One region of the Cellulosimicrobium sp. CpK407 genome, then DNA from elsewhere that is predicted to be linked to it. Evidence: predicted binding sites of a transcription regulator. Region 1 holds the regulator's gene; each other region holds the start of a gene.

The links. The regulator Rex, encoded in region 1, represses fermentation and respiration genes when NADH is low (regulators of the CRP and FNR family bind a similar motif). The targets are predictions, from matches to a motif close to CTTGTGAANNNNTTCACAAG.
Region 2: adhE (bifunctional acetaldehyde-CoA/alcohol dehydrogenase) is a predicted target of Rex. The motif match lies at 4,305-4,324, and genes of this name have one in related genera.
Region 3: ABWU78_RS17080 (geranylgeranyl reductase family protein) is a predicted target of Rex. The motif match lies at 3,854-3,873, and genes of this name have one in related genera.

The regions. Positions count from the first base shown of each region.
Region 1 is NZ_JBGNYC010000038.1:10,847-16,549, forward strand. Features, by position in the region: gene ABWU78_RS15325 (histidine phosphatase family protein) at 9-680, opposite strand; gene ABWU78_RS15330 (MarR family winged helix-turn-helix transcriptional regulator) at 751-1,281, opposite strand; gene ABWU78_RS15335 (YceI family protein) at 1,454-2,005, shown strand; gene ABWU78_RS15340 (redox-sensing transcriptional repressor Rex) at 2,116-2,790, opposite strand; gene ABWU78_RS15345 (glutaredoxin family protein) at 2,849-3,142, opposite strand; gene ABWU78_RS15350 (HAD family hydrolase) at 3,203-4,084, shown strand; gene ABWU78_RS15355 (30S ribosomal protein bS22) at 4,275-4,373, opposite strand; gene ABWU78_RS15360 (acetoin utilization protein AcuC) at 4,595-5,703, opposite strand, start outside.
Region 2 is NZ_JBGNYC010000034.1:45,494-51,196, forward strand. Features, by position in the region: gene ABWU78_RS14660 (hypothetical protein) at 1-1,250, opposite strand, end outside; gene adhE (bifunctional acetaldehyde-CoA/alcohol dehydrogenase) at 1,471-4,215, opposite strand; gene ABWU78_RS14670 (prolyl oligopeptidase family serine peptidase) at 4,425-5,703, shown strand, end outside.
Region 3 is NZ_JBGNYC010000048.1:18,074-23,776, reverse strand. Features, by position in the region: gene ABWU78_RS17110 (demethylmenaquinone methyltransferase) at 1-608, shown strand, start outside; gene ABWU78_RS17105 (alternate-type signal peptide domain-containing protein) at 752-1,294, shown strand; gene ABWU78_RS17100 (hypothetical protein) at 1,305-1,871, shown strand; gene ABWU78_RS17095 (hypothetical protein) at 1,868-2,344, shown strand; gene ABWU78_RS17090 (signal peptidase I) at 2,337-2,924, shown strand; gene ABWU78_RS17085 (hypothetical protein) at 2,921-3,646, shown strand; gene ABWU78_RS17080 (geranylgeranyl reductase family protein) at 3,959-5,260, shown strand; gene ABWU78_RS17075 (NADH-quinone oxidoreductase subunit A) at 5,367-5,703, shown strand, end outside.

The DNA.
Region 1 (5,703 bases):
GACCGACGTCACGCCCCCGCGACGGTCGCGGCGCCCGGGAGGAGGTCGGCGACCGGCTCGGAGTAGTGCAGGCCGACGAGGCGGTCGTCCTCGAAGTGCAGCGACGTGAGCGACGCGAGCGAGCACTGCCGCTTGCGCGGGTCGTGCCACAGGCGGCGGTTCTCGAAGCTCAGGCGCGTGAGCCACACGGGGAGCTGGTGGCTCACGAGGAGCGCCTCGTGGCCCGCGGCCTTGTCCCGGGCGTCGGCGACCGCGGCGCGCATGCGCGCGACCTGCTCGGTGTACGGCTCGCCCCAGGACGGCCGGAACGGGTTCCACAGGAAGCGCCAGTGCTGCGGGTGGCGCAGCGACCCGTCCCCGACGCCGAAGGTCATGCCCTCGAAGTGGTTCGCGGCCTCGATGAGCCGGTCGTCGGTGCCGAGCTCGAGCCCGAACGCCTCGGCGGCGGGCGTCGCCGTCTCCTGGGCGCGCTGGAGCGGCGACGCGACGACGACGGCGAGGTCCGCGCGGGGGCGGGACGCGCCGTCGGGCCCGGGCTCGCCCGCGAGGTGCGCGGCGACGCGGCGGGCCATCTCGTGGCCTCGCTCGGAGAGGTGGTAGCCGGGGATGCGGCCGTAGAGGACGCCGTCGGGGTTGTGGACCTCGCCGTGGCGCAGGAGGTGGACGATGGTGGAGACCATGCGCACCAGTGTCCCGCACTCCCGGCCCTGACCGGCACCCGCGGGCCGGCGGCTCCCGGAGCGACCCGGGTCAGGAGTCGCGGTCGGCCTTGCACGCCTCGGCGACGGCCGCCATCGCCTCGCCGAGCGCCCGGAACTGCTCCGGCGTGAGCACGTCGACCATGAACCGGCGCACGGCGGCCACGTGGGCGGGAGCCGACGCCACGAGGACGCGGTAGCCCTCGGTCGTCATCTCGCAGTTGACCCCGCGGCGGTCGCCCGTGCTCGCCGAGCGCCGGACCAGGCCGCGTGCCTCCATGCGCGCCACGGTGTGGGTCACGCGGCTGCGGGACCGGGCGAGCCCGTCGGCGAGGGCGGACATCCGCAGCGTGTGGTCCGGGCTCTCCGAGAGCCGCACCAGCAGCTCGTACTCGTTGAGCGACACGTCCGACCGCTCCTCGTGGTCGCGCCCCAGCGACTCGATGAAGCGCACGGTCCCGTCGAGGTAGGCGCGCCACAGGCGCTGCTGCTCGGCGTCGAGCCAGCGCGGCTCCGCGCTCGCGGCCGCGGTGGTCCCGCGGGCGGTCGTCGTCAGCTGGTGGTCGACGTCGTTGCTGGTCATGGGTCCTCGGGCGCTGGCGGACGGGGGCGGGTTCAGGGGTGGAACCTCGCCGAACATTGTTCCACCTCACCGGGAATAGACGGATCACCCCCTGCTGTTGATACGCTCGTACGAAGTTGAACCTTCAACCAAGTTCGGTCCCCCGGGACCCTCGACCCCTTCAGGAGCACCCATGGCCACGCCGCTGCCCGCCGGGCTCAACGCCGGTACCTACGCCCTCGACTCGTCCCACTCGCAGGCGGCCTTCACGGTCCGCCACGCCGGCATCTCCAAGGTGCGCGGCACGCTCGCCATCACGGCCGGCACCATCACCGTGGGCGACGACCTCGAGTCGACCTCCGTGACCGCCGAGCTCGACGCCGCGTCCGTGAGCACGGGCGACGCGAACCGCGACAACCACCTGCGCAGCGCGGACTTCTGGGACGCCGAGAACAAGCCGACGTGGACCTTCGCGTCGACCAGCATCTCCGGCGACGGCGACGACTTCGTCGTGGCGGGCGACCTGACCATCAACGGCGTGACCAAGCCGGTCGAGCTCGAGACCGAGTTCGCGGGCACCGCGACCGACCCGTTCGGCAACGCGCGCGCCGGGTTCGAGGCGACCACGGAGATCTCCCGCAAGGAGTTCGGCCTCACCTGGAACGCCGCGCTCGAGACCGGCGGCGTGCTCGTGGGCGACAAGATCAAGATCGCCCTCGACGTCTCGGCCATCAAGCAGGCCTGACGACCGGCTCCCGGGACACTCTTCCCCGGTACCGTTCCCCGAAACACTGCACCCCCGGCAGGGGTGCCGCCCCGAGGGGCCGCGTGCGCGAGCACGCGGCCCCTCGTCGTTCAGCGGTCCTGCGCCTCGGCGAGCGCGCGCGCCTGGGAGTGGAACGCGAGGATCTGCAGCTCGCTGCCGACGTCCACGCCGCGCACGTCGACGTCCGCGGGCACCTGCAGCGCACGCGGCGCGAAGTTGAGGATCTCCCGCACGCCCGCCGCCACGACCCGGTCCGCGACGGACTGCGCGTGCGCCGCCGGCGTCGCGAGGACCACGATCGACACCTTCTCCCGCGCCACGACCTCCTCCAGCGCGTCGACGTGCTCGACGACGAGGCCCGCCGCCCGCGTGCCCACGACCTCCGGCGACGCGTCGAGGAGCGCCGCGACGTGGAAGCCCCGCTGCTCGTACCCCGAGTAGTTCGCGAGCGCGTGCCCCAGGTTGCCGATCCCGACGATCGCGATGCGGTGCTCGTCCACGAGCCCCAGCGCCTCGGTGATGTACTGCGCGAGCGAGTCCACGTCGTAGCCCACGCCGCGCGTGCCGAACGAGCCCAGGAACGACAGGTCCTTGCGGAGCTGCGCCGGACCGACGCCGGAGAGCTCGGCGAGCTCGACCGACGACGTCGTCGCGACGCCCCGCGCCACCAGGTCGCGCAGCGCCCGCAGGTAGGACGGGAGCCGCGCCACCGTCGCGCTCGGGATACCCGGCGCCGTCACCTCACCGACTACCTGCTCAGCCACCCGTCACCCCGTCGTCCTGGGACCGTCCTCGTCGACGGTCGCGCTCCACCGGGAGGAATCATCCCAGGTCCGCGCGCGCCGTCGAAATCCGACCCACCGCGCGGGCGAGCCGGCGGGCGTCCACGCGCCAGAACCCCTGCTGCACGCCGCCGACCGTCACGACCGGGACGTACTCGCCGTACTGCTCGCGCAGCGCCGGGTCCGCGTCCGGCGCGTCCACGTCCACCTCCGCCCACGCGACGCTCGCCTCGGCGCACACCGCCGCGACGACGGCGCGCGCGTCGTCGCACAGGTGGCACCCCGCTCGGCCGTAGAGGAGGACGGGAGGGGCCGGCGCGTCGGAGGTGCTCACGCCTCCCAGGGTACGAGGACGCGGCCCCGGGCCGAGCGCGGGACCGCCTAGAGTGGGGACATGGCGACGTCTTCCGGTCCGGGCCCCGTCCCGACCCCCGGGTCGACCGCCTCCGAGGCCGCGCCCGACGCCGGCCGCACACCCCCCGCACCCGCGCACCGCACCGCCGCGTTCTTCGACGTGGACAACACGATCATCCGCGGCGCGTCGTCGTTCCACCTCGCCCGCGCGCTGTACCAGCGGGAGTTCTTCTCGACGCTCGACATCGTGCGCTTCGCCGTGCACCAGGCGCGCTACCTCCTGTTCGGCGAGAACAAGCAGCAGATCGACCGCATCCGGTCCCGCGCGCTCGCCCTCATCGCGGGTCGCTCCGTCGCCGAGGTCACCGCGATCGGGGAGGAGGTCTACGACACCGTCCTCTCGCTGCGCATCTACCCCGGCACGCGCCGCCTGCTCGACGAGCACCTCGCCGCCGGTCACCAGGTGTGGCTCGTCTCCGCGACCCCGGTCGAGATCGGGGAGCTCATCGCCCGCCGGCTCGGGACGACCGGCGCCCTCGGCACCGTCGCCGAGCACGAGGACGGCTTCTACACCGGCCGCCTCGTGGGCGACATGATGCACGGCCGCGCCAAGGCCGCCGGGGTGCGCGCGCTCGCCGAGCGCGAGGACATCGACCTCGACGCGTCCTACGCCTACGGCGACTCGCTCAACGACGTGACGATGATGGAGGCCGTGGGGCACCCGTGCCCCATCAACCCCGACGCCCGCCTGCGCCGCCACGCGCAGGACGTCGGCTGGCCCATCCGCGAGTTCCGCGGCCGACGCCGTCGCGTCGCCCGCAGCAGCGTCCGCACCGCGAGCTGGGCCGGCGCCGCCTGGGCCGCCGCCCTCGTCCTGCGCTCCGTCCGCCGCGCCGTCGACCGCCGCATCTCGCGCCTCTGACCACCCCGCTCCCCCGAGCCGGCGCCCTCGCCCCCGCCCCCGCCCCCGCGAGAGAGAACCCTGGTCCCGCGAGGTAGAGGCCTGGTAGGCCAGGGCTCCACCTCGCGTGATCGTCCGAGACGCGTCGAGCCCGGTCCCTCGGGAGGGGCCGGGCTCGACGGCGGGTCGGCGCGTCAGGACGCGCGCGACGTCACTTCTTGTTGCGACGCTGGTGACGCGTCTTGCGAAGCAGCTTGCGGTGCTTCTTCTTGGCCATGCGCTTGCGGCGCTTCTTGATGACGGAGCCCATACGGTCCTCGCAATGCTCGAGCGGCGTGTCGGTCGGCGACCGGTCGACCGGCCGCGTGTGGTCCACGGTTGATCGGGGCGCCCGGCGACCACGAGGGCGCCGCGAGCCGACCAACACGAGAGAAATCCGCCCCCTAGACTACCCGCTCGCGCTCGTGCCCCGGTACGCCGCCCGGCGCGCGGACCCGCACGACGCCCCGGGCATCCCGGGGGACGACCGCCTCAGTCGAAGTGCGGGTCGAGGCCGAGCAGCGGGAAGACGGCGCGGCGCGTGGCCGCGACGGCGCGGTCGACGTCGTCGTCGGGGTCGTAGCCGCTGCTCCAGCGGCGCACGTCGACGGGCGGGCCGAAGGCGAGCGGGGCGTCGAACCCGGCGACCTCGGCGACGCGGGCGCGCCACTCCTCGGGCAGCGGCTCGCCCGCCGTCACCGGCCGGTGCACGACCTCCCCCACGACCGCCGTCCACACGAGCGGCACGACGCGCGCGATCGCGTACCCGCCGCCGCCGAGCGCGAGCCAGCGTCCGCCGGTGAGCTCGTGCGCGAGGTCGTGCACCTGAGCGAGCGCCGTGCGCTGGGCGTCCACGGAGACGTCGAGGTCGGAGAGCGGGTCCTCGCCGTGCGCGTCGCACCCGTGCTGGGTGACGAGGACCTCGGGCCGGAACGCCCGCAGCACCGGCGGCACGACGGCGTCGACCGCCCGCAGCCAGCGCGCGCCGTCCGTGCGGCGGGGCAGCCCGACGTTGACCGCCGTGCCCTCGGCGCCCGCGCCCCCGACGTCGGTCGGGTGCCCGGTACCGGGAAAGAGCGTCGTGCCGCTCTGGTGGACGGACACGGTGAGGACGCGCGGGTCGTCCCAGAACGCCTCCTCCACGCCGTCGCCGTGGTGGGCGTCGAGGTCGACGTACGCGACGCGCGCGACGCCGTCGTCCAGGAGGCGCCGGATCGCGACGGCCGCGTCGTTGTAGACGCAGAAGCCCGACGCCGCGCCCGCCTTCGCGTGGTGCATGCCCCCCGCGACGTTCACCGCGTGCCCGACGCGCCCCGCGGCGATCTCCCCCGCCGCCTCGTAGGAGCCCGCGACGATCCGGGCCGCGGCCTCGTGCATCCCCGGGAAGACCGGGTCGTCCTCGGTGCCGAGACCACGGGCCGGGTCGGGGGTCCCGTGCTCCGACGCCGCGCGCACGGCCGCGACGTACGCCGGCTCGTGCACGAGGCCGAGGACGTCGTCGCTCGCGGGCTCCGGCCCGACGACGCGGGGCGCACCCTGAGGCGCACCGTCGCCGTCGAGCAGGCCCAGCGCGCGCACCAGACCCATGGTCAGGTCGAGCC
Region 2 (5,703 bases), on a different contig from region 1:
GCCACGAGCGCCCCGTCGCCCGCGTCGACCTCCGTCGGCCGGAACCAGCGCCGAGGCATCGCGAGGGTCGCGAGCCGACGCCACCGCCCGTCGCGGAGCTCGGTCACGTACGCGCCGCCGTCCCCGGCGAGGACGGCCCGCACCGCACGCTCGTCCGGGTCCCAGGCGGACGGACCGCCGAAGCCGATCCCTCCGTTGTCGTCGGACATGCCCTGGGACGCGATGTGTCCCGGCTCCACCTCGACCACCAGACTGCTCGCGCTGAGCTCGTCGCCCCAGTAGACGGCCGCGAGATCGTCGCCGCCCACGGCAGGCGCCGACAGTCCGGTCGACTGGTCGTCGGTGCCGGCGTCGTCGCGGCGGAAGTCCAGGTACTCCCAGGCGTCACCGTCGCCCGGTTCCCAGAACCACGCCGCCGCGTCCGTCACGGGACCGCCGAGCCCTGCCTCCCGGACCGAGCCCGTCAGGACGAACCCGGTCGCGGTCGTCGCCGCACCCGCGACGCGCGGCGCGTCACCGGGCAGGTCGGACGTCGTCCAGGTGGTCCCCGAGTCCGCGGAGCGATAGGTGACGACCACGTCGTCCCCCACCTCGTCGTCCCAGGAGACCACGGCGACCCACGTCTCTCCGCGTCCTGCCACTCCCTCGACCGTCGGCTCTCCCGCACCGTCCGGCAGGACCAGCGGAACGGGGTCGCCGGACGTCGGGACGAGCACTCCTCGGACGGCCCGCGCGTCCGCGTCGACGCCGAGGGCGACGACCGTCCCGCCCGTCTCGGCGACGTGCGTCAACGGGACGTCCACGATCTCCGGAGGAAGCCGGACCGGTTCCCACGCCACGCGGTCCGCCGAGGTCAGCAGGAAGCCGGCCGTCCGCCCGTCCTCCCCCGTGCTCCCCGCGAGGACGGTGCGCGCCGCCCCGCCCGCGGCCGCGAGGTCGCGCACCACGCCCGGAAGGTCCAGGACCGCCGGCTCCCCCGCGACCGCGCCGCTCTCACCGAGGGTCCAGACCACGCCCTCCGGCACACCGCCCGGCGTCGTCCGCACACCGCTCACGATCCACGGCAGCCCGGACGCGGCGGGCACGATCCCGACCTGGTCGACGACGGCCTCCTGCGGGGCGAGCTCGGGTGGCACGTCGATCTCGGCGAACACCGCGGGGTCGCGCCGCTCCGGCTCCGCGTCCGGCGTGCACGCCGCGAGCGTCACCCCGAGGGCTCCCGCCAGCACCGCGGCGAAGACCCTCGCCACGCGTCGTCCTCGTCCGTGCACCATGCGGCCCCCTGCCGTCGCCATGACCCGCGCCGTCGCGCGCCGCGGGACCGACGTCCCGCGAGCGGAGAACCTACCGAGGTTCCGACGCCCCTCGAGGGTCTTCCACAGGCCACGCACGACGGAGCCCGACGGCGGAAGGGGACTCGCGCCGTCGGGCTCCGGGTTCTCGTGGGGTCGGTCCCTGTCGCGGGTCGCGTCAGCCGGCCGCCACGGTCTCGGCAGGCGGGGTCGCCGCCTGCCCGTCCTCGGTGCTCGCGCCCTCGTGGGCCGCGAGACGCTCTGCCCGCACGACCTCGCGGCTGCTGCCGCGGTAGGCCGCGACGAGGATGTCGCGCATGTCCTCCAGGACCGGCATCCGCGGGTTCGCCGGGGCGCACTGGTCCTCGAACGACCGGAGGGCGAGGTCGTCGAGGCGGCTGAGGAACGCCGCCTCGTCGACGCCCTGCGCCGCGAACGTCGGCTCGATGCCGACCTTGGCGCGCAGCTCCTCGACCGCCTTCGCGTACGACTCGACGCCCTCCTCCGGGCTGGAGGCCGGCAGCCCGAGGTGCTTCGCGATCTCCTGGAACCGCTCCGGGGCCACGTAGCGCTCGTACTTGGGCCAGCTCGTGAGCTTGGTGGGCACCTGGCCGTTGTAGCGGATCACGTGCGGCAGGAGCACCGCGTTGGTGCGCCCGTGCACGAGGTGGAAGGTCGAGCCCACGGTGTGCGCCATGGCGTGCACGATGCCGAGCATCGCCGAGCCGAACGCCATGCCCGCGATGGTCGCCGCGTTGTGCATCTTCTCGCGCGCCTTCGGGGCCGCCGCACCCTGCGTGACCGAGTCCTCGATGTGCTCGAAGACCATCTTGATCGCCTGGAGGCACAGCCCGTCGGTGAAGTCGTTCGCGTAGACGGAGACGAACGCCTCGGTCGCGTGCGTGAGGGCGTCGAAGCCCGAGTCGGCCGCGAGCTTGGCGGGCATGGTGTCCGTGAGCACGGGGTCGACGATCGCGACGGTCGGGGTGAGCGCGTAGTCCGCGAGCGGGTACTTGAAGCCCGTCTCGGGGTCGGTGATGACCGCGAACGGCGTCACCTCCGCGCCGGTGCCCGACGACGTCGGGATGCACACGAGCTTCGCCTTGCCCCCGAGCTCGGGGAACTTGTACGCGCGCTTGCGCACGTCGAAGAACTTCTCCCGCATGTCGGAGAACTCGATCTCCGGGTGCTCGTACCGCAGCCACATGACCTTGGCCGCGTCCATGGGCGAGCCGCCGCCGATCGCGATGATCGTGTCCGGCTCGAAGTCGCGCATGGACTCGGCGCCGCGGTTCACGGTGCCGACGCTCGGCTCCGGCTCGACCGCGTCGATGATCTGGATCGCGACCTTCTCCTCGCGGCGCGCGAGGACGTCGAGCACGCGGTCGACGACGCCGATGCGGCTCATGACCTTGTCGGTGACGATCGTGACGCGGTGCACGTCGCGCATCTGCGCGAGGTACTGGATCGAGTTCGGCTCGAAGTACGTCTTGGCGGGCACCTTGAACCACTGCATGTTGTTGTTACGCCGCCCGATCCGCTTGACGTTGATGAGGTTGACCGCCGACACGTTGTTCGACACCGAGTTCGCGCCGTAGCTGCCGCAGCCGAGCGTGAGCGACGGGAGCAGCGCGTTGTAGATGTCGCCGATGCCGCCGAGCGACGTCGGGCTGTTCCACAGCACGCGCACGGCCTTGACCCGCGCGCCGTAGCGCTCGACGAGCTCCTGGTCCGCCGTGTGGATCGCCGCCGAGTGGCCCAGGCCGTCGAGCTCGACCATGCGCTCCGCGAGGCGGACGCCGTGCTCGGTGTCGCGCGCGCGCAGCACCGCGAGGACCGGGGTGAGCTTCTCGCGGCTCAACGGCTCCTGCGGGCCCACGTCGTCGATCTCCGCGAGGATGATCGACGTGTCGTCGGGGACCTCGAAGCCGGCCTCGCGCGCGATCCACACCGGCGACTTGCCCACGACCTTCGGGTTGAGCTTCGCGCCGGCGCAGTTGGTGCCGCTCGCCTCGACGCCGAAGATGAGGCGCTCGAGCATCGCCTTCTCGGCGGGCGTCGTGCGGTAGGCGTGCAGCCGGGCCAGCTCGCGCATCGCGTCGTCGTAGACGACGTCGTCGAGGATGAGCGCCTGCTCCGACGCGCAGACCATGCCGTTGTCGAACGCCTTCGACATGACCACGTCGTTGATCGCGCGGCCGAGGTCGGCGCTCTTCTCGACGTAGGCGGGGACGTTGCCCGCGCCGACGCCGAGCGCCGGCTTGCCGGCCGAGTAGGCCGCGCGGACCATGCCGTTGCCGCCCGTGGCGAGGATGAGCGCGACGCCCGGGTGGTGCATGAGCGTGTTGGTCGCCTCGATCGAGGGGTTCTCGACCCACTGGATGCAGTCGTCGGGCGCGCCGGCGGCCACGGCGGCGTCCCGCACGATGCGGGCCGCCTCGACCGACGAGCGCTGCGCGCTCGGGTGGAAGGCGAACACGACGGGGTTGCGCGTCTTGAGCGCGATGAGCGACTTGAAGATGGTGGTCGACGTCGGGTTGGTCACCGGCGTCACGGCGCACACCACGCCGACCGGCTCGGCGATCTCGACGACGCCCGTCAGCTCGTCGCGGCCGATGATGCCGACCGTCTTGAGGTTCGCCATCGAGTTGGGCACGTGCTCGCACGCGAAGATGTTCTTCGTCGCCTTGTCCTCGAACACGCCGCGCCCGGTCTCGGCGACGGCCAGCTGCGCGAGGTGACCGTGCTGGTGCAGGCCCGCGACCGAGGCCTTGAGGACGATCCGGTCGACGTCCTCCTGCGTGAGGCTCATGTACTGGTCGAGCGCCTTGCGGGCTCGCTCGACGAGGACGTCGATCTCGTGCGCGGTGCGCGTGTCCTCGGTGCGGGTCTCGACCTTCGTGCCGGCGCTCTTCGCGCTCATGCGTCCCCTCCGGTGCCCGGCCGGGCCGGGCGTCGGGCCGCGGGTGCTGCCGGGGCCGGATTGCCCCGGCTCCTTCAGCGGTCTCTCTACTTGTGAATGTTTTCACAAGCCCCTGGGCGCGGCAAGGCCCCGCGGCCGTTCGGGGCCCAAGGTCCCGGCCCCCTCGTGACCTCCGCACCATCGCCCCCGCCGCCGTAGGGTGGGGGACCATGACCGCCGAGCAGACGACGAGCCCCTCGCTCTCGCCCGAGAGCCCCACCGAGACCCCGCTCCCCGACGACGGCGCGCCCCACGACCCGTACCTGTGGCTCGAGGACGTCGAGGGGGACGAGGCCCTGACCTGGGTCCGTGCACGCAACGCCGAGGTCGCCGACACGCTCGAGACCGCCGACGAGTTCGCCACGACCGAGCGCGCGATCCGCGAGGTGCTCGACTCGGACGCGAAGATCCCCGAGGTCTCGAAGATCGGCGACCGGTACTACAACTTCTGGCGCGACGCGCAGCACGAGCGCGGGCTCTGGCGCCGCACGACGCTCGAGTCCTACCGCACCGACGACCCGGAGTGGGAGACCGTGCTCGACCTCGACGCGCTCGCCGCGGCCGAGGGCGAGTCGTGGGTCTGGCACGGCGCGAGCGTCCTGCGCCCGACGCCGGAGCAGCTTGCCGCAGGCGAGCCGTGGCGGCACGCGCTCGTCGAGCTCTCCCCCGGCGGCTCCGACGCCGACGTCACGCGCGAGTTCGACCTCGTCGAGAAGCGGTTCGTCGCGCCCGAGGACGGCGGCTTCCACCGCGCCGAGGCCAAGGGCTCGCTCGGCTGGATCGACGCCGACACCGTGTACGTCTTCACCGACTTCGGCGAGGGCACGCTCACGCCGTCCGGGTACCCGCGCGTGGTCAAGCGCTGGACGCGCGGGACCCCGCTCGACGAGGCCGTGACGGTCTACGAGGGCACCGACGAGGACATGTACATCTCCGCCTGGCGGTCGCACACGCCCGGGTTCGAGCGCGACTTCGTGCACCGCTCCAAGGCGTTCTACGCCGACGAGCTCTACCTCGCCGAGCGCACCGGCACGCCCGAACAGCGCCTGACGAAGATCGACGTGCCCGACTCCGCCGAGGTCGGCGTCCGGCGCGAGTGGATGCTCGTGGAGCTCCGCGACGACTGGGCCGTCGGAGGCGCGACGTACCGCGCGGGCTCGCTCCTCGTCGCGCGATTCGACGACTTCCTCGCGGGCGACCGCGGCTTCACCGTGCTCTTCGAGCCCACGGCGACGACGTCGCTCGCCGGCGCCACGTGGACACGCCACCACCTCGTCGTCAACGTGCTCGACGACGTGAAGAACCGCCTGCACGTGCTGACGCCGCCGGACGCCGCCGGCCCCGGGGGCGCCGTCGGGCAGGAGGCCGCGGACGCGCCGTGGGTGCGGTCGGAGATCCCCGGCCTGCCGGAGCTCGGCACGGTCGCCGTCGGAGCCGTCGACCCCGTCG
Region 3 (5,703 bases), on a different contig from region 1:
TCATGTCGTTCGGCCAGGACCGTGCCTGGCGCCGGGCGACGGTGCGCGCGGTCGGCGCGCTGCCGGGGGAGAAGGTCCTCGACCTCGCGGCGGGGACCGGGACGTCGTCCGAGCCGTTCGCCGACGACGGGGTGCGCGTCGTGCCCTGCGACTTCTCGCTCGGCATGCTCCAGGTGGGCAAGGAGCGCCGGCCCGACCTCCCGTTCGTCGCCGGTGACGCGACGCGCCTGCCGTTCGCGGACGGCACGTTCGACGCCGTGACGATCTCGTTCGGCCTGCGCAACGTCGTCGACACCGAGGCGGCGCTGCGCGAGATGCTGCGCGTCGTGCGGCCCGGCGGGCGGGTCGTGATCTGCGAGTTCTCGACCCCGACGTGGGCACCGTTCCGCGTCGTGTACCAGGAGTACCTGGTGCAGGCGCTGCCGCGCATCGCCGCCGCGGTGACGCGCGAGGGCGGCTCGTACGAGTACCTCGCGGAGTCCATCGCCGCCTGGCCCGACCAGGTCGGTCTCGGCCGGCTCCTGCTCCGTGCGGGCTGGGAGAAGGTCGCCTACCGCAACCTCTCCGGCGGGATCGTCGCGCTCCACCGGGGCACGCGCCCCGCCTGACGCCGTCGCCGGAGCGGTCCCGGCGACGCCGAATTCACCCGTCCCGAGCGGCGGCTCCCCATGCCGGTCCGCGCCGTCCGGCCTACCGTCGAGGGACGAGCGCGGCCGAAGGGGGCCCGCGCGCGGCATGACGGGGGCACGACATGGAACGTCTGACCAAGGGTGCGCTGGCGATCGGGGCGGGTGCGCTGCTCCTCCTCGGAGGGGCCGGGACCTACGCGCTGTGGTCCGACTCGCAGGCCGTCGCCGAGGCGGGGGACATCAGCTCCGGCGACCTCGACCTCGCGCTGGGGACGGCCGCCTGGACGCTCAACGGGACCGCGGTCGCGGACGTCACGGCCGTCCGCATCGTCCCGGGCGACGTGCTGGCGCTCAGCCAGCCGATCACGGTGACCGCGATCGGCGACTCGCTGCAGGCGACCCTCGCCGTGAGCGGCACGGACGGCCTCACGGGCGACCAGGCGCTCGTCGACGCGCTCGACGTGGCGTTCGTGCTCGACGGGCCGCCGGCGTGGGCCACCGCCAACGGTGACGGGACGTACGAGGTCGCGCCGTCGACGGCCGCCTACCCGGCGGTCGACGCCGACGTCACGCTGACGTTCGACGCGGCCACCGCCGACCAGGTCGCGACGAGCTCCGTGGTGAACCTCTCGAGCCTGACGTTCACGCTCGAGCAGCACCTCTGAGAGGACCGCGGTGGGGGTCGACCTGTCCCGCCGCCGCGCCCGGGTCGCACGTCGTCGCGCCCGACCCGGTCCGGGCGGCGCGGGCGGACGCGTCGCGCACGGGCGGCGCGGTGCCGTGCGCGCCCTGGTCGTGCTCGCGCTCGCCGCGCTGCCGCTCTCCGCGGGTGCGGCGTGGGCGACGTGGTCGGCGTCGCAGCCCGTGAGCGGTGCGGACGTGCGGTCGGGCTCGTTCGGCGTCGAGACGTCGTGGCAGACGTTCCCCGACCTCACGGCGATGCTGCCGGGCCAGTCCCGCGACGGAGTGGTCGCCGTCACCCACACGGGCGACGGCACGTGGCGCTACCGGCTCGCGGTGGCCTACGAGGGGACCGTGCGGCCCACCGTCGCGTTCTACCCCGGGGCGACGTGCACGGGGACGGCCCTGCCCGCCGGGGCACTCAGTCCGCAGACGTACGCGCGCGGCGCGACGACGCAGGTGTGCGTCCGCTACACGCTGCCCGCGGGGAGCCCGGGCGACTGGCAGGGCCAGAGCGCCCAGGTCGCGGTGACGGTCACGCTCGAGAGCAGGCCGTCGTGACGCGCGGCGCCCGGCTCCGGGTGGTCGCCGCGCTGGCCGTGGCGCTCGCGCTCGTCGGCGGCCCGGCCGTCGCGTGGTGGACGGCGAGCGGGTCGCTCTGGACGACGGCGTCGGCGGGGACGATCCCCGCCCCGACCGGGACGACGTGCGCGACGACGGGCACCAACCTCGCGCGGAGCGCGACCGTGCGGTGGACCGCACCGACGCCCGCCCCGGCCCGCTACCGCGTGACGATCGCGGGAGGCGGGCAGTCCACGACCACCGAGACCACGGCGACGCAGCTCGTCATCACCGAGTCGCTGCTCGGCGGGCTCCTCCAGTCGATCCTCGACCTGCTGCTGGGCGGCACGATCCTGCAGGTCAGCGTCCAGTCCGTCCACGCGTCGGGATGGGTCTCGGTCCCGAGCAACGCGGTCGCGGTCCGCGGCGCGCTCCTCGCGGGCACCGGGCTCTCGGGGGTCTCCTGTGGCTGAGCGGCCCCGCGGCGGGCGGCACCGCGAGCGCGGCGCGACGCGGCGGCACGGGCCGCTCGCGCGGGCGCTCGGCGTGCTCGCGCTCGGGTGCGCCGTCGCGCTCGCGCTCGTGGGGGTCGTCGTGCCGCTCGTGCTGGGGGCGACGCCGTACACGGTGCTCACCGGGTCCATGCGGCCGACGTACGCGCCCGGGACGATGGTCGTCGTCCGGCCGGTCGACGTCGCGCGCGTCGCGCCGGGGGACGTGGTCACGTACCAGCTCGTGTCGGGCCGGCCGGAGGCCGTCACCCACCGGGTCGTCGGCGTCGGGGTGGGGGCCGACGACGAACGGGTGCTCACGACGCAGGGCGACGCCAACGCCGCACCCGACCCGGAGCCCGTCCGCCCCGTGCAGGTCCGCGGGTCGGTCGTCTACGCGGTCCCGCTGCTCGGGTGGGTGAGCTCCGCGGTGTCGGGGGACACGCGCCGCACCGTCGCCGTCGTGGCCGCCGCCGGGCTCCTCGGGTGGGGCGCCTGGCAGGTCGCGGCGGGACTGCGCGAGCGCGCGCGGCGCCGCAGGACCCCGGCGGTGGTCCCGTGAGCCGCGGCGCGGGCCGAGGGCCGCTCCGTGCGCTCGCCGGCGTGCTGCTCGCGGTCGTGCTCGCCGGGCCGGGCCAGGCGGCGGTGGGGGCGACGGCGGGCACCTCGGTGGGGGCGACGTCGGGCACCTCGGTGGGCACCGGCGCGGTCGCGGCGTCGGGGGAGGAGGACGCGCTCCGGCTGAGCGCCGACGGCGCGACGTGGGCGACGGGCCTCCCGGCGTCCCTGTTCGGTCCGGACGCGCTCGTCGTGCCGGGAGCGACCGTCGCGCGCGACCTGTGGGTCCGCAACGACGGCCCGACGGCGGCGCGCGTCCTCGTGGACCTCGCGGCCGACGTCGACCCGGCCGTCGTGCGGACCGGGCTCGGCGCGTGGCTCGACGTCCGGCTGGACGGCGCGGCGCCGCGCGCCGCGACCTGGGAGGGGCCCGTCCTCGATCCCGGGGAGGTGGGCCGGGTGGAGGTGAGCGTCGCGATGTCGGCGGACGCGCCGTCGTCCACGCGCCGCTCGGTCGCCGGCGTGCTGGAGACGGTGCACCTCGTGGGCGTCCCGGGCACCGGCCCGGCGCCCGCCCCGGGGGAGCCGCCGTCGACCGGCCCCGGGCTGGCCCGCACCGGGGTCGACACGTGGTGGCTCGCGACCGCCGCGGCGCTCGCAGCCGGGGCCAGCCTGGCGCTCGCCCGGCTCGGGCGGGCCCGGGCGGCGTCGTCCGACGGTCGTTGACCTGCGGCGACGCGCGCCCGCCGCCCGCCGTGCGTCCCGCGGCGGCGCGGGGAGGCTAGGCCATGGCCGCTCCGGCCCCCTTGCCCGCCGGTCCCGATCCACAGGGTCGGGAGTCGTCGCGCGGGAGGACCTTCGTCACAGGATCTCCCAGGGAAGGGTCGCCTTGCTACACATCCCGCGTCGGGAGTGACTAGAGTGGCGATGTCCATTGTGACCGACTTCACAAGGACCGTGGGTGCGCCGTGTCCCGACCCGGGTCACGGTGGACCACCACGAGGTGTGTCCCGACGACCGGACGGTGAGGTGAGCACGGTGGGCGCGAGGCTCGACGACGCCGACGTCATCGTCGTGGGCGCGGGCCCGGCCGGCTCCGCGGCGGCCCACTACTGCGCCGCCGCCGGGCTGAGCGTCCTCCTGCTGGAGAAGTCGTCGTTCCCGCGCGACAAGATCTGCGGCGACGGCCTGACGCCGCGCGCGGTCGCCGAGCTCGTGCGCATGGGCGTGCCGACCCGCGCCGAGGACGGCTGGATCCGGAACCAGGGCCTGCGCGTCGTCGCGAGCGGCCGCTCGTGGGAGCTCGCGTGGCCCGACCTCGCGTCGTACCCCAGCTACGGCATGGCCCGCGCGCGCCACTCGTTCGACCGGACCCTCGCCGAGCACGCGCAGCGCACGGGGGCCAAGCTCCTGGAGCGCACCGCGGTCACCGGCCCCGTGCTCGACGAGCGCACCGGCCGCGTCGTCGGCGTCACCGCCCGCCCCGTGGACGACAAGGGCCGGCGCGCGGGCGACGAGGTCACCTACCGCGCGCCCGTCGTCATCGCGGCCGACGGCGTCTCGTCGCGCTTCGCGCTCGCGCTCGGCCTCGCGCGGCGCGAGGACCGCCCGATCGGCGTCGCCGTCCGCACGTACTTCCGCACCCCCCGCCACGACGACCCGTGGATGGAGTCCCACCTCGAGCTGTGGGACGGCACGCCGCGCGAGTCCAACCTGCTGCCCGGCTACGGCTGGATCTTCTCGCTCGGCGACGGGACGGCGAACGTCGGGCTCGGCTCCGTGAGCTCGACGCCGGCGCGCCAGTCCGCCGCGAACGTCGACTACAAGGACCTCTTCGCCACCTGGATGCGCAACGCGCCCGCCGAGTGGGAGTTCACGGAGGAGAACCGGCTCGCCCCGGTGCGCGGCGCGGCGCTGCCCATGGGCTTCAACCGCACGCCGCTGTACACGCGCGGCGTGCTGCTCGTCGGGGACTCGGGCGGCATGGTGAGCCCCTTCAACGGCGAGGGGATCGCCTACGCGATGCAGGCCGGGCGGGCGGCGGCCGACGTCGTCGCCCAGTCCCGCGTGCGGCTCACCGACGGCGGTCGCGAGCGCGCGCTCCAGACGTACCCGCGGATCATGCGCCGCGAGCTGGGCGGCTACTACACGCTCGGCCGGTACTTCGTGAAGCTCATCGAGCACCCCGAGATCATGCGGATCTGCACGCGCTACGGGCTCCCGCGCCCGGTGGTCATGCGGTTCGTCCTCAAGCTCCTGTCCGACTGCTACGAGCCCCGCGGCGGCGACTGGGTCGACCGCGTGATCGCGGGGCTGACGAGGGTGGTGCCCTCGTCATGAGCCCACGAGGTGGGCCCGCAACGACGCGGGCGCTCGCACCACCCAGAGGTCTTCCCGGACACCGCCCGGGCGTTCCCGTCCCGAGCCCCCACTCGAGGAGTACGCGATGACCAACCCGTACGTACCGCTTCTCGTCCTCATGGGCGTGGCCGCCGTGCTGGCTCTCGGCGGTGTCGCCGCGAGCGCGGTCATCGGCCCCAAGCGGTACAACCGCGCCAAGCTCGACGCCTACGAGTGCGGCATCGAGCCCACGCCCCACGCGATCGGCGGCGGGCGCTTCCCGATCAAGTACTACCTCGTCGCCATGACGTTCATCGTCTTCGACATCGAGGTCGTCTTCCTCTACCCGTGGGCGGTCGACTTCGCGACGCTCGCGACCTTCGGCCTCGTCGCGATGCTCGCGTTCCTCGCGCTCATCACGGTCCCGTTCGTCTACGAGTGGC